Regions from separate parts of the Pseudomonas sp. AMR01 genome, predicted to be linked through region 3. Evidence: predicted binding sites of a transcription regulator. Region 3 holds the regulator's gene; each other region holds the start of a gene.

Region 1 (4,829 bases), on a different contig from region 3:
AGGGCGCCTTGCAGTTCAAAGTCGATACCCTGGCTGCGAATTTCGCCGGAAGCTTCCGAGCAGGAGGCTTGCGGGCAGTTCGGCACGACCACGGATACGGCGCGGTTTTCCTGGTCTACGCGAAACAGCGCCACGCTCGCGTTCAGCGCGCCGCCGAGGTATTCGCCCTTGATGCCGACTTCATAGTTTTTGCCGACGATGGGCTTGAGTGGAGTGCCCGAGGTGCCTTTTTCGCTTTGCGGCGTGAAGATGTCGCTGTAACTGACGTAGGCCGAATGGTGGTCGTCCAGCTCGTAGATCAGGCCAGCGTAACGGGTGAGGTTGCGCGTGACCTTGTAGTCGCCGTCGCCATCCCGGTTGTCGTAGTCGTACCAGTCCAGGCGCGCGCCAAGGATCAGCTTCAACGGGTCGGCCAGGCTCAGGCGGGTGGTGACATAAACGCCGTCCTGGGTGGTGACTTCGCGCTGATTATCTGTGCGGATGAAGTCTGGCTTGCCTGCACTCAGCGGCCAATTCATTTCGTACGGGCTGTAGTTGTGCGTGGTCATGTCATAAACACGTTTGCTGGCGCCCACCACCAGTTCGTGGGTACGCCCGAATGCCTGGAACGGGCCGCTGGCGAAGGCGTCAACACCGGCCTGGTTTTCGTCATAGGCAGCCTGGTAGACCGTGCGGGCCAGTGTGTTGTTGACCCAGCGTGACTGGTAGGAACCGGAGAACATAGCGTTCTGCTCGGCGTAGTTGGCATTGACTTGCAGGCTCCAGTCATTGGCCAGGCGCTGGCGCAGTTCGGCGAATACGGTGTTGATTTCCTGGTCCTTGTTTTCCCACCCAGTGCCCGGGTTGTAGGAGCGCGGCAGGTTCAGGTGGTGGCCGTCCTGGCCGACCATTGAGGAGCCCCAGAAGTAATTGGTCTTGTCCTTTTGATTTGAGAAACCAAGCGTCAGGGTGGTGTCTTCGCTCAGGTCGGCTTCGGTGACCGCGTAAAACAGGCCGTGATCTTCCTCAGCGTTATCGATGAAGCTGTTGGCATCGCGGTAGGAGGTGACCACCCGGCCTCGCAGCGTGCCGCTGTCGTTGAGCGGGCTGGAGGCGTCGACTTCGCCACGGTAATCGTCCCAGCTGCCGGCGGCGCCGGTAAGCGTGACTTGCTGCTCGGCCAGCGGCCGCTTGCGAATCAGGTTGATGGCCGCTGATGGGTTGCCCGCACCCGTCACCAAACCGGTGGCACCGCGCACGATCTCGACGCGATCAAACATTGCCAGGTTCGGCTGCGCGCCCACCGAAGCGCCGTTGTAGCCGCTCGGGATACCGTCATACATCAGGTTGTCGATGTCGAAACCGCGCGATGTGTAGGACTGCCGGCCAGGACCGTTGGAAAAATTCAGGAACAACCCGGGCGTCGCCTTGACCACGTCGTTGATGTTGGTCATGGCCTGGTCATCCATGCGCTGGCGCGTGATGACGGTGACGGCCTGAGGGGTTTCACGCAGGGTCAGCGGTAGCTTGGTCGCCGTCGACATCGAGCCAGTGGTGTAGGAGTCGGAGCCTTCAGTGGTGCTGCCCAGGGCCTGGCTGCTGGTGATCTCGGTGGCGCCCAATTCAAGCACTGCTGCCGGTTCAGCGTCGGCGGCGAAGGCCGCTTGTGAGGTCGCAAGACAGATAGCCGCGGCTATCAAATTAGGTGAAAACCCTTTGCCGCCGTGTTGTTGCACAAACATGAACCTGACTCTCCCTGGACGCTTTCCGTAGCGAATAATAAAGTTGATGATAATTATTCGCATCAGTTTGGCAGATTGGATCCGACCAAAAAAGCCTTCCAGGAGAGATAGTTAACAAATTTTTCACTTATTCAGTGATCGGGAGTTCCCGGGAAGGGCGGTCGCGGCCACACGCCGACCGATATCGCGTCGGTCAACGCGCACCAGATTCACAGACGCCTGAACCTCAGGGATGAAACCTGCGCCCCAGCGCATCGAGGCGCACGGCAATCGGCGGCAACCGCTCACTGCTGCGCGCCAGGGTTTCCACATCGTCGGCGGTGTTTTGCGCAATGCTCTGCACCGACTGCAACCGCCCGACAATCTCCAGGTTCGCCGTGGTCTGCTCGCGCGTCGTGGTGACAATTCGCCCGTTCAGTTGATCGATGTGTGCAATATCAGCGCCCACGGCCTGCAACATTTCGACTGCCAACTGGCTGTCCTGCACACAACGCTCCACGCCTTGCTGGCTGTCGTGCATGGCTTCCACGGCGTGACGGCTGCCTTGCTGCAAGCCTTCAATAATGTGTTTGATTTCCTGAGTGGACACCGCCGTGCGCTGCGCCAGGCTGCGCACTTCATCGGCCACCACGGCAAATCCACGGCCTTGCTCACCGGCGCGCGCGGCTTCAATGGCGGCGTTGAGTGCGAGCAAGTTGGTCTGGTTGGCGATGCTGCTGATCACTTCAAGCACCGAGCCGATTTGTTCGGCCTGAGCCGCCAGGCCTTGCACAGTCTGGTTAGTGCCGTTGATACGTGACGCCAATTGGGTGATTTCCAGTTGCGCACGGCCCACGCTTTCCTGACCGCGCACGATCTGCTGGCTGGCTTTGCCGGCGTGTTCCACCGCTTGTTCAACGTGCAGCGTGATATGACCCATCGCGTCCTCCATGCGCTGCATCGAGCCAGTCATCTGGGTGATCTCTGCCAACTGGTGCCGCGCGCCGGTTTCCAGAGTGCCGCTGGCGCTGGCCAGCTCATGGCCGAGTTCGCCGAGGCCTTGAGAGTCGCGGGCGACGCCGTCGATCAAGTGGGTGATCTGTTGCAGGAAGTGATCGAAGCGTGTGGCCAAAGACACATGCACGTTGCCTTCGCCCTTGGCGGTTTCCACCGTGAATTGCGAGGTCACCGCGAGCATTTTCTCAAGCATTTCCTGGCTCTCGACCGCGTCGCGCTGGCTGTGAATGGCCAGGTAGAGCAGGGCGACGGTTTCCATCACCACGTAGAACGCGTGGACGAACACCATGTTCCAGCCGCCGTGATGGTCCATCACAAACACCGGAAAGCCTTGATGTTGCAAGGCATGAAACACCACGTGGTGCACGGCGATAGTGGCCGCTGCCACCACAATGGGCAGCCAGTCGCGGTAGAACGTCAGCACTGCGAGCAGGGCGAAAATGCCGAAGTGCGATTCGATCACGCCCTGTGCCTGGTTGATGTGCAGTGCGGCCATGACCATCAGCCCGGCACCGAGTAAGCAGCGCATCAGTCGAGAGCCACCCAGCGCGCGGTATGCCACAGTCAGCACCACACTGGTGCCACCGCCGACAATCACTGACTCAATCAACGTGTCGTGCCAGAACGCCAGGCCCAGCGAGAACACAAACATCAGCCAAATCAAGGCCAGCATGATGCGGTCGGCCTTGCGGTAGTGCTCCAGGAATCGCGTGCGGACGGGCATTCACTCTTACTCCATGTGGTCGAGCCAGGATCAAAGCATGCAGCGTGCCATCATCAGCAAAGGCAATAGCATATCGGCATCATGGTGAGCGACTTCAGACGGGACAGACCCCTTGTGGCGAGCGGGCTTGCCCCGCGTTGGGCTGCGAAGCAGACCCAGAGAAGAGGAACGCGGTGTTTCAGACACTCAGCGGTAGGCTGTTTTGGGGCTGCTACGCAGCCCAACGCGGGGCAAGCCCGCTCGCCACAGGGAGACTCGGTTGCCCCTAAAAGCTGTGTCGATATCTAGGCTTGATGCGCCGATATGTCTGCATCGCAGGCAAACCAACTCCCAAAAGTTGGCCAGTCGACATCCAAAAACAGAAGATTCCCACCACCCACCGTTGCGGCGAGTGCTGCACGCGGCCTTTACGAAAACACAATCTCATAGGGCTCGCGCATACGCTCCAGCAGCTCTTGGGCGAGCATTGGCGCGAGCCCGATCTCCGGGTCGCCGACCAATTGGCTGGCGTACGCATGGGCCGCGTGCAGTTTGCGCGCCACGCTCCAGGTGTCGAGGCGTACTTTGCGCGCGCGTTGCCAAGGGATGACGGCGCCTTCGCGCGCCGGCCAGTGCCAGGCCCAGATGGGCAATTCATACAGCCGCGTATTTATCAGGCTGCACGCTTTGGCACTGGCGCGGCCGACGGCGTCATGGTCGTTATTGCCGTCGTTACGCCAAGTGGTGAACACCACGTCGCCGGGCTGCAGGTAGCGCGCGATAAATTGGCTCAAGGGCTGCTCGCTGGCGGCCAGCGCATCGTCGCGAAAGCCGCCCCGAATCCACTTCAAACTGTGCAGTGGCATTCCCAGGCGGCGCAGTGCTTCGGCGCTTTCCTGGGGGCGAATCACACTCAGGCGGCTCGCCGGCCACGCGCTCGACCCCGGATGACTGGCGCTGCCATCGGTGATGGACATCAGCAACAAGGGGTGCTCCAGGGTGCTGAGTATTTGCAGCAGCCCGCCACAGGCGAGTACTTCATCACCCGGATGGGGCGCGATAATCACCACGCGTGCACCCGAGGGCACCAGTGAGGAGGGCGTGATGGCAGGGATTTGCGCCAACTGCGGCGCACTGTTCCAGATTTGCGCGGGACCGCGGCGGCCGTCGCTGAGGGAGGCAGGCTTCATTGGGGGTCGCATCCTTGTCGATTCGCTGGGTCGTACCCCGTTGACGGGACGACTCTTGTTCATTCACCGCAGACTCCGCTGCGGTGGTGTGCGGCAACCCAACCCTGGATTGCCAGCAAGGCGATGTCAGCATAGACAAGGATTGGTCACTTTCACATCTTGAAACGTGGAAAATTTTCAGGTCGCGTGCATCAGGCTCTTCAAGTAATCGCCAAAACC
Region 2 (4,829 bases), on a different contig from region 3:
CGGCGCCGGTGGCCAGGGCCAAGTCAAGAATCGGGATGGTCGCGCCGCGAATGTTCGCCACGCCGCACACCACGGGGCTGGATTTGGGCATGATGGTGAGCTTGGGACACTGCAACACTTCTCGCACCTTGAATACGTTGATGCCATACAGCTGTTTGCCGTCCAAACGAAACAGCAGCAACTCCAGGCGGTTCTGCCCTACCAGCTGTGTGCGCTGGTTTACTGAATCCATTACACCTGCCATGCCCAGACTCCTACGCTAAAACCTTTGGGGGTACGACGCATACCCAACACTAAACGGCACGAGCTTTGCTATTTATTGGCTATGGATATTAAAACGACAGTTTCCCGACGCCTTCATTTCCCGAGGTACCGCAGTTTTTTCTGCGTCTCGATGGCATTGCTTGCCTTGGACCTGGGCGCCACGGCCCGAGCAGACAACGTCACCTTGCCTGATCTCCTTATCGGCGTCACCCAAGGCTTTCTTGAGTTCACTGTAGAAGATTATCTGGCAAGCACACAGACGCCTGGGCGATATGAAATCCAGGTCAACCAATTAGACCCGCGCTTGCGCATGCCCATGTGCGACAAGGAATTGACAGCGTCGCTGGAAAGCCCCGCGCAGCCCATCGGCCGCGTTACCGTAAAAGTACGCTGCGAAGGCGCGTCCCCATGGACCGTATTCGTGCCGGCGCAGGTCAAGCTGTTCCGCGATGTGGTGGTGGTGACACGCCCCTTGAAACGTACCGGCATCATTGGCTTCGAGGATGTGGCCCTGCGTGAACGCGACATCAGCCTGATCAACCAGGGTTATCTCACCTCAATGGACCAGGCGATCGGGCAGAAACTTACCCGACCAATGGTCACCGACCAAGTCATTACCCTGGTCCATCTGGAACAGGCCGAGGTGATACGCAAGGGCGATCAAGTAGTGATTTCCGCCAGCAGCGGCGGGTTGAGCGTAAAGATGCCGGGTGAAGCACTGTCCAATGGCGGCATGAGCGAACAGATCAGGGTGAAAAATCTCAACTCCAACCGTGTGATCAAGGCGCAAGTGACTGCACCGGGTCAGGTTGAGGTCGCGTTATAGTTTAGTGGCAGAGGACGCTGGCTTTTTCTACACTGTGCGCCAGACGTCCGCACGTGCAGATTTATTGTAATTCGAGCCTAAAGTTTGTCCGGGTATGGCCGAAAACATGGCAAGCGTCCATATACCCAGAGGTTTTTTATCATGGTCATTGATTTCAGTCGTTTGAATAACTCCCCGGCTTTGTCCGGCAACGCCCGCACTAGCGGGGCCAAGGACGGCGTAGACGCCAAGTCTCAGCCAGCTGCTGCAGCCAAGCCAGAACAGGCCAGCGCCAGTCAGAGTGGAGAATCCGTTCACCTGAGCAATGAGGCTCAACAGTTGCAGAAGGTCACTGACTCGCTGCGCGACCAACCGGTTGTCAACAAAGCCCGTGTGGCCGAGTTGAAACAGGCCGTCGCCGATGGCAGCTATAAAGTCGACAGCAACCGTGTAGCCAGCAAGCTCCTTAACTTCGAAGCCGAGCGCTAGGCAAAGGCCTGCGCAGGGCTTTTGGACGCTTAAAACCCAAGGCCAGCCATGCACCACGACGAACATTTGCTTCAACTGATCATTGATGATCTGGCGCCGACGCAACAGTTGCTCGAGCTGCTTAAAGAAGAATCCCTGGCCCTCTATGGTCGGGACATGCGCTTGCTGGAAGAAATCCTGGCGCGCAAACAGTCGCTGATCGTGTTGCTGGAACAGCACGGCAGAAAGCGCAGTGAGATTCTCATCAGCCTCGGGCTGCCGGCCGATCACGCTGGCCTCGCTCAACTGGCCAGCCACTCCTCGGTCGGCGATCAATTGCTGACTCAAAGCACTGCACTCAATTCTTTGCTCGCACAGTGCCAGGAAGCCAACCTGCTTAACGGCCAGTCGATCCAGCTGCAGCAAGCCACGACCGCCAACCAGTTACGTATACTCCACGGCGGAGAGCCTCCGGCTCTTTATAACGCCCAAGGCTCCACTTCACGCCTGGTCAAGCCAAGCACCCGCAGCCAAGCCTGACGCCGGTTTACCGCGCACCTATCCAAGGCGCGCCACATACTGGCAAAATGCCGGTTCTTGCGTGTAGTCGTATTTTGTCTGGAGATGGAAGAACCGTGTTCAACGCCCCTAATGCGGAAGATGCCCCGCAGCCACCCAAAGTACTCTCCACACCTCTGGAAATCGCCGGCACATTGCGGATGCTGCAAGAAAGCCATGATCCCTTGATCATCACTTTCCACGAACGCAGCCAGCGCTTTCAAAGCTACTTGGTGGACGTTGACCGGGACAGCAAGACGCTGGTACTGGACGAAATGGTCCCGCGTGACGGTGAACGCCACCTTGAGAGTGGCGAACCGTTCCGTATCGAAGGCTTCCATGATGGCGTGCGAATCGCCTGGGAAAGCAACGGCACCTTGACCATCAGCGAAAAAGACGGCCACCGAATCTACACCGGCAGCATGCCCGACGAGGTGGTTTACCATCAGCGTCGCAATGCCTTTCGCGCAGCGCTTAAGCTGGCGCAACTGGTCGGCATCGAAATGGGTGGCGAGAAGCTCAAGGCACCGGTCAGCGGCAAGCTGCTGGATATTTCCGCCACCGGCTGCAAATTGCGTTTTGAAGGCGACATCTCCGAGCGCCTGCAACTGGGCCAGATCTACGACCGTTTCATCGCGGCCCTGCCCTTCGGCAGCATGACCACCTCCGTCGAACTGCGTCACCTGCACTTCGAAGACAAGATCAACACGACGTTTGCCGGCGTGCGCTTCCACAACATGAGCGGCCTGGTGCAGCGCCAAGTGGAACGCTTTGTGTACCAGTTGCAACGTGACGCGCGGCGCTTTGACAAGGACGACGATTTTTAAGCTTTAAAGACAGCGTCAAAAAAAACGGGCAGACCCTGATGGGGTCTGCCCGTTTTTGCATTCAGGGGCGCGCCCTGCTCAAGTCGTGAGGATGTTCGTCTGGCCCCAGAGGCTCGGGCGGCCCTTCGAAAGGTGGCTCATCATCTGCCGGTGACGGCGGATCGGTTTCAGGCGCCGGGTCCGGGACAGGATCCAGCATCTGCTCCTGCACGACCGCCTCGTCGACGCGCGGGTCGAGGCAAGCCACCAATGGCGAGCTGGACATGCTGTCGGGCATCGCCACGTGGTGCAAGGGCGCATCGTCCACCTGGTGCAGGTTGGTTACCGCTTTCGGCCGGATACGCCACACAAGAATGGCCGCACACAGGCTGAAAAACGCGTACAGCATATGGCTGCCAAACAGCTTCATCGCCACACCCGCCAACAGCGGGCCGATGCTCGCACCCACGCCGTACGTCACCAGCAGCATGGCTGTGAGCGACACCCGGCGATCACCTTCCACATGATCGTTGGAAAATGCGACCGCCAATGGGTACAGGCAGAACTGCACCAGCGAACACAGGAAGCCGGCCACGAACAGCACTTCCAACGGCACGTGGGTCATGATCGCCAAGGGCAATGCAGCCACCGCCAGGCACAAGGCAAAACAACGAATCAACAGGGCACGGTCATAACGGTCCGACAGCCAGCCCAAAGGCCACTGCACCAGCAAACCGGCAAAAATACAGCAGCCCATGAACAGGCCGACCTGCTCAGTAGTCAGCCCTTGTTGGGATGCATACAACGGCGCCAAGCCGTAGAACGAGCCGACGATCACACCAGCGCCCAACACGGTGCTCAACGACTGCGGCACGCGCTTTATAAAGAAGCGCGGCTCCATCGGCGCAGGGTGCAAAGGTGCCGGGTGAATACGTTGGGTCATCGCCACCGGCACCAGGCACAGGGCGAAGCACAATGCGACCAGCATCAGCAGTTCAAGGCCCAGCTCGGGGTGCATCACCAGGATCAGTTGACCCAGCACCAGCCCCAGGTAAGACGCAATCATGTAGCCGCTGAACACCACACCACGCTGCTTGGCTTCCGCCTGCTCATTGAGCCAGCTCTCGATGACCATGTACTGGCACATCATCCCCAGGCCGACGATTATCCGCAGCACGATCCAGGCTGGCAGCCAGTTGATCAGCCCATGGCCCAACACCGCCGCACCGACGATCCCGGCGCAGGTGGCGTAAGCCCGGATATGCCCGACCCGGGCAATCAGGCGATGCCCGATCTTGCCGCCCAGCACCAGGCCAAAGTAGTTGGCCGCCATCAGCGCACCCACCCACAGGCTGTCGACATGGTCGGCTGCGAGGCGCAAAGCCAGGTAGGTACTCAGCAGGCCAGAGCCGATCAGCATCATCAAGGAGGCGAAATAAAGGGCTCGAAAAGGTTTCCAGATTTGGCGCATCGGCGTTCCGAGCGGCTCCTTGCAGTGAGAGACAGGGCTATCAAATGATAGTCCCGGGTTGCCGGTTCCGGACAGGCGGTACGCACTGTTTCCGGGGGAATATTTTGCTTACGTGCTCAGACGCTGTCTGGCCACCTGCGAGGTACACCGATTGAGATAAAAACCTCCGCCCCTGCTGAGAACCTCGATCACCGGCAAGGTTCGACCGATGTTTAAAAGACAGGCACAAAAAAGCCCCGCCGGAACATCCTGAGCGGGGCTTTGGATCTGGTGTCCCAGGGCCGGTTCGAACGGCCAACCTTCCCCTTAGGAGGGGGATGCTCTATCCAATTGAGCTACTGGGACAAATGACAGCCGTGGCGCCAAGGGCGCGGCGACAGACGGCGTGCATGTTAACGGCCAGGGTCGGTTTTGTCATGTCGTCCGTTGGCTTTTTGAGTGTAGGCCGATCCTTGTT
Region 3 (4,829 bases):
AACTGAGCATGCGTGGCGACAGCGATGCCACCACCAATCGCCAGCTGTTCGCCGGCCTGCCGCTGACCGCTTCCGAGCCCTTGGTAGAACCGACTTTCAAAGAACCGCCACGTCCTGCCGCGCCAGCCCCGGCCGCTGCAGTCGACCAGCGCGCGCTGGATTCGATGCGCTTTGAACTCAACGGCCTGCGTGAGCTGCTCGAAGTGCAGCTGGGCTCGCTGGCGTGGACCCAACTGCAAGGCAGCAAGCCGCAACAGGCCAACCTGTGGCGTCGCCTGCAACGCATCGGCCTGTCTGGCCCGTTGTCTCGCGACCTGCTGACGCTGACCGCCGAAGTCGAAGAACCACGCCAAGCCTGGCGCATGTTGCTGGCGCATTTGGCGCGGATGATCGCCACGCCGGAAATCGAACCCCTTGAAGAAGGCGGTGTAATTGCCATGGTCGGCCCCGCCGGCATGGGCAAGACCACCACCCTGGCCAAGCTTGCGGCTCGCTATGTGCTTAAATACGGCGCGCAAAACATCGCGCTGGTGAGCATGGACAGCTACCGCATCGGTGCCCAGGAACAGCTCAAAACGTTGGGCCGTATTCTCAACGTACCGGTGACCCACGTGGACCCGGGCCAGTCCCTGGCCAATGCGCTCGACCCGCTGCTGCGCAAACGCGTGGTGCTGATCGACACCGCCGGCCTGCAAGCCAGTGACCCGGCATTGCGCCTGCAACTGGAAAGCCTGGCCGGGCGTGGCATCAAATCGAAGAATTACCTGGTACTGGCCACCACCAGCCAGAAACAGGTGCTGACCGCCGCATACCACAGCTACAAGCGCTGTGGCCTGTCGGGTTGCATCCTGACCAAGCTCGATGAAACCGCGAGCCTGGGTGAAGTGTTGAGCCTGGCGATCAGCCATGAATTACCGGTTGCCTACCTGACCGACGGGCCGCGGATCCCGGATGATCTGCATCTGCCGCGTCGTCATCAGTTGGTCAGCCGTGCTGTCAGTGTGCAAATGCAAGAAGAGCCAAGCGAGGAAGCGATGGCTGATATGTTCGCGGACCTTTACCACAACCCCGCAAAACGGGTCGGTTGAGAGCAGTGAACGCCGTGAAAAGTATCTACATCGATGGTCTGCAAGCGATTCACGCGGCCAAGCCATGTAGCCTGCGTCTAAGCAAGACAAGGTAAAGAAATAAAATGGGCAGCATGCATCCCGTACAGGTGATCGCGGTGACCGGCGGCAAAGGTGGCGTCGGAAAAACTAACGTGTCAGTGAATTTGTCCCTGGCCCTGGCAGAGCTTGGCCGTCGCGTCATGCTGCTGGATGCTGACTTGGGCTTGGCGAACGTCGACGTTCTGCTGGGGCTGACACCCAAACACACCCTCGCCGATGTGATCGAAGGCCGTTGTGAGCTGCGCGATGTGCTGCTGCAAGGCCCCGGTGGCATTCGCATCGTGCCCGCAGCCTCGGGCACCCAGAGCATGGTGCACCTGAGCCCGGCGCAGCATGCCGGCCTGATTCAGGCATTCAGTGATATTGGCGATAACCTCGACGTGCTGGTGATCGACACCGCCGCCGGGATCGGCGAGTCCGTGGTCAGCTTCGTGCGCGCGGCGCAAGAAGTGCTGTTGGTGGTGTGCGACGAACCGACTTCGATTACCGACGCCTACGCCCTGATCAAACTGCTCAACCGTGACCACGGCATGAATCGCTTCCGCGTGCTGGCCAACATGGCCCAAAGCCCGCAGGAAGGTCGCAACCTGTTCGCCAAGTTGACCAAGGTCACGGATCGGTTCCTCGATGTCGCCCTACAATACGTTGGTGCAGTTCCCTACGACGAGTGTGTGCGCAAGGCCGTGCAAAAGCAGCGTGCGGTCTACGAAGCGTTCCCTCGTTCGAAGTGCGCACTGGCGTTCAAGGCGATTGCCCAGAAGGTCGATACCTGGCCGTTGCCCGCTAACCCGCGGGGGCATCTGGAGTTTTTCGTGGAGCGATTGGTGCATCAAACGAGCGCAGGACCGGTGCTATGACATCCAGCGGCTACAACCTTTACAAAAAGTCGGCACGTGACAGCCAGGGCGAACTGATCGAGCGCTATGCGCCGCTGGTCAAGCGCATTGCCTATCACTTGCTGGCCCGCCTGCCCGCCAGTGTGCAGGTGGAAGACCTGATCCAGGCCGGCATGATCGGCCTGCTCGAAGTGTCGACCAAATACGACGCGAGCAAAGGTGCGAGTTTCGAGACGTATGCGGGTATCCGCATCCGTGGCGCGATGCTCGATGAGGTGCGTAAAGGGGATTGGGCGCCGCGTTCGGTACACCGCAATACGCGCATGGTGAGTGACGCAATTCGCGCAATTGAAGCAAAAACCGGTCGTGACGCTAAAGATCACGAAGTTGCGGCCGAACTCCAATTGAGTCTCGACGATTATTACGGGATTTTGAACGATACCTTGGGCAGCCGCTTGTTCAGTTTCGACGACCTGTTGCAGGACGGCGAACACGAAGGGCTGCACGAGGACGGCGCGAGTGCTCACCTGGAACCGTCACGCGACCTGGAAGACGAACGTTTCCAGGGTGCGTTGGCGGACGCGATCGCCAATTTGCCTGAGCGTGAGCGACTGGTGTTGGCGCTGTACTACGACGAAGAGCTGAACCTCAAGGAAATCGGTGAGGTCCTGGGGGTCAGCGAATCGCGTGTCAGCCAGCTGCACAGCCAATGCGCCGCCCGCTTGCGGGGGCGATTGGGAGAGTGGCGCGCGCGCTGACAGGCAGTGTGGGGACACTGCAGCGCAACTGCTCGAGAGGTTAATCGCCTTTCGCGGCTTCGTTCCGTGGTGCCCCTGGCAGTCCTTTTTGTGTAACGCCTGTTGATTGAAATGGCGCGTCCAGGTGCTGGGCGCGTTTAAGACTGCTTGGAGGTCGAATTGGACAAGAACATGAAAATCCTCATCGTTGATGACTTCTCAACGATGCGGCGGATCATAAAAAACCTGTTGCGTGACCTTGGGTTCACCAACACGGTCGAGGCGGATGACGGCATTACGGCGATTCCGATCCTCAACAGCGGGAGCATCGACTTTCTGGTAACCGACTGGAACATGCCGGGCATGACCGGTATCGACCTGCTGCGCCACGTACGCGCTGACGAAAAGCTGCGCAGCTTGCCTGTGCTGATGGTGACCGCCGAAGCCAAGCGTGAGCAGATCATCGAAGCCGCCCAAGCCGGGGTTAACGGTTACGTGGTCAAGCCGTTCACGGCGCTGGCGCTGAAAGAGAAGATTGAAAAAATCTTCGAACGCATCGGTCATTGAGGCTGCAACGGGGGAGCTATGGCGCATAAAGAAACGTCGCAGGGAGACTTTGAGTCGACCCTGAAAAAGCATGCTCACCAGTTAGTCGACAGCCTTGAAAAAGGCCAGTTCGGCGACGCGGTGCAGTTGATCCATGAGCTCAACCAGACCCGTGACCGCGGCCTGTATCAGGAAGTGGGCAAGCTCACACGCGAGCTGCACAGTGCGATCGTCAATTTTCAGATTGACCCGCATATGCCCCAGGCCGAAGAGATTTCGCAAATCACCGACGCGACCGAACGCCTGTCCTATGTGGTCAGGCTGACTGAAGCGGCGGCCAACCGCACCATGGACCTGGTGGAAAACGCCACGCCTCTGGTCAACGGCATGGCCAACGAAGCCCAGGCCCTGAGTGTTGACTGGGGCCGCTTCATGCGTCGGGAAGTGGGTGCAGAAGAGTTTCGTGAGTTGGCGCGCCGGGTTGAAGGTTTCCTGTCGCGCAGCGAACAGGAAAACCGCACGGTTTCCAGCAACCTCAACGACATTCTGCTGGCCCAGGATTACCAGGACCTCACCGGTCAGGTGATCAAGCGCGTGACCCAATTGGTCACCGAAGTGGAAAGCAACTTGCTCAAACTGGTGCTCATGGCCGGCCAGGTTGATCGTTTTGCAGGCATCGAACATGACCGCGAAGCGATCCTCTCGGAAAAAGATCCACAAAAACATCTCGCCAAGGGTGAAGGTCCGCAGATTCATGCCGATAAACGTGAAGACGTTATGTCAGGTCAGGATGACGTAGATGACCTGTTATCCAGTTTAGGCTTCTAAGGAGCACCCACATGAGCTTCGGCGCCGATGAAGAAATCCTTCAGGATTTCCTTGTAGAGGCCGGCGAAATTTTAGAGCAACTGTCCGAACAACTGGTCGAGCTGGAAAGCCGCCCGGATGATGCGAACCTGCTCAATGCAATTTTTCGCGGTTTTCACACTGTAAAAGGGGGCGCCGGCTTCCTCCAGCTCCATGAGCTGGTGGAGTGCTGCCACATCGCCGAGAACGTGTTCGACATCCTGCGCAAGGGTGAGCGTCACGTTGATTCGGAGTTGATGGACGTGATTCTCGAAGCACTGGATGCGGTCAACGGCATGTTCAGCGAAGTGCGCGAACGTGCACCGATCACTGCCGCCACGCCGGAGTTGCTGGCCGCCCTGGCGCGCTATGCAGAGCCTGCCGACACCGCCGCTGCACCCGTGGCGCCCGCCGCCCCTGAACCGGTGGTGGAAGCTGAAGTCGACGTGACGGACAGCGAGTTCGAGCAGTTGCTCGACTCCCTCAACGCGGTCAAGGCTGAGGCTGAGGCGCCGCGTGCGCCTGTGGCTGCGCCGACCAGTGAAGACATCACGGACGCAGAGTTCGAATCCCTGCTCGACCAGTTGCACGGCAAAGGCCAGTTCGCCGCCGACGCCGTGGCACCTGCCGCTGCGGCGCCAGCACCTGCGGCCCCGGCCAGCACCGACATTACCGATGACGAATTCGAAGCGTTG

What was found. The regulator FliA, encoded in region 3, starts transcription of late flagellar genes. The targets are predictions, from matches to a motif close to CTAAAGTTTNNNNNNNNNNNGCCGNTAA.
Region 1: the regulator FliA is predicted to act here: its motif matches at 3,512-3,539, upstream of Q7C20_RS01445 (methyl-accepting chemotaxis protein).
Region 2: the regulator FliA is predicted to act here: its motif matches at 1,168-1,195, upstream of flgM (flagellar biosynthesis anti-sigma factor FlgM).

What each region holds. Positions count from the first base shown of each region.
Region 1 covers NZ_JAUTYR010000001.1:315,227-320,055, reverse strand. Annotated here, with positions in the region: gene Q7C20_RS01450 (TonB-dependent siderophore receptor) at 1-1,721, opposite strand, end outside; gene Q7C20_RS01445 (methyl-accepting chemotaxis protein) at 1,948-3,441, opposite strand; gene Q7C20_RS01440 (PIG-L deacetylase family protein) at 3,849-4,610, opposite strand; gene Q7C20_RS01435 (glycosyltransferase) at 4,788-4,829, opposite strand, start outside.
Region 2 covers NZ_JAUTYR010000012.1:146,937-151,765, forward strand. Annotated here, with positions in the region: gene Q7C20_RS13890 (chemotaxis protein CheV) at 1-244, opposite strand, end outside; gene flgA (flagellar basal body P-ring formation chaperone FlgA) at 326-1,090, shown strand; gene flgM (flagellar biosynthesis anti-sigma factor FlgM) at 1,232-1,558, shown strand; gene Q7C20_RS13905 (flagellar protein FlgN) at 1,607-2,077, shown strand; gene Q7C20_RS13910 (flagellar regulator YcgR PilZN domain-containing protein) at 2,173-2,922, shown strand; gene Q7C20_RS13915 (MFS transporter) at 2,984-4,372, opposite strand; tRNA gene Q7C20_RS13920 (tRNA-Arg) at 4,641-4,717, opposite strand.
Region 3 covers NZ_JAUTYR010000062.1:7,113-11,941, reverse strand. Annotated here, with positions in the region: gene flhF (flagellar biosynthesis protein FlhF) at 1-1,088, shown strand, start outside; gene fleN (flagellar synthesis regulator FleN) at 1,193-2,026, shown strand; gene fliA (RNA polymerase sigma factor FliA) at 2,023-2,763, shown strand; gene Q7C20_RS25905 (chemotaxis response regulator CheY) at 2,935-3,309, shown strand; gene Q7C20_RS25900 (protein phosphatase CheZ) at 3,328-4,116, shown strand; gene Q7C20_RS25895 (chemotaxis protein CheA) at 4,128-4,829, shown strand, end outside.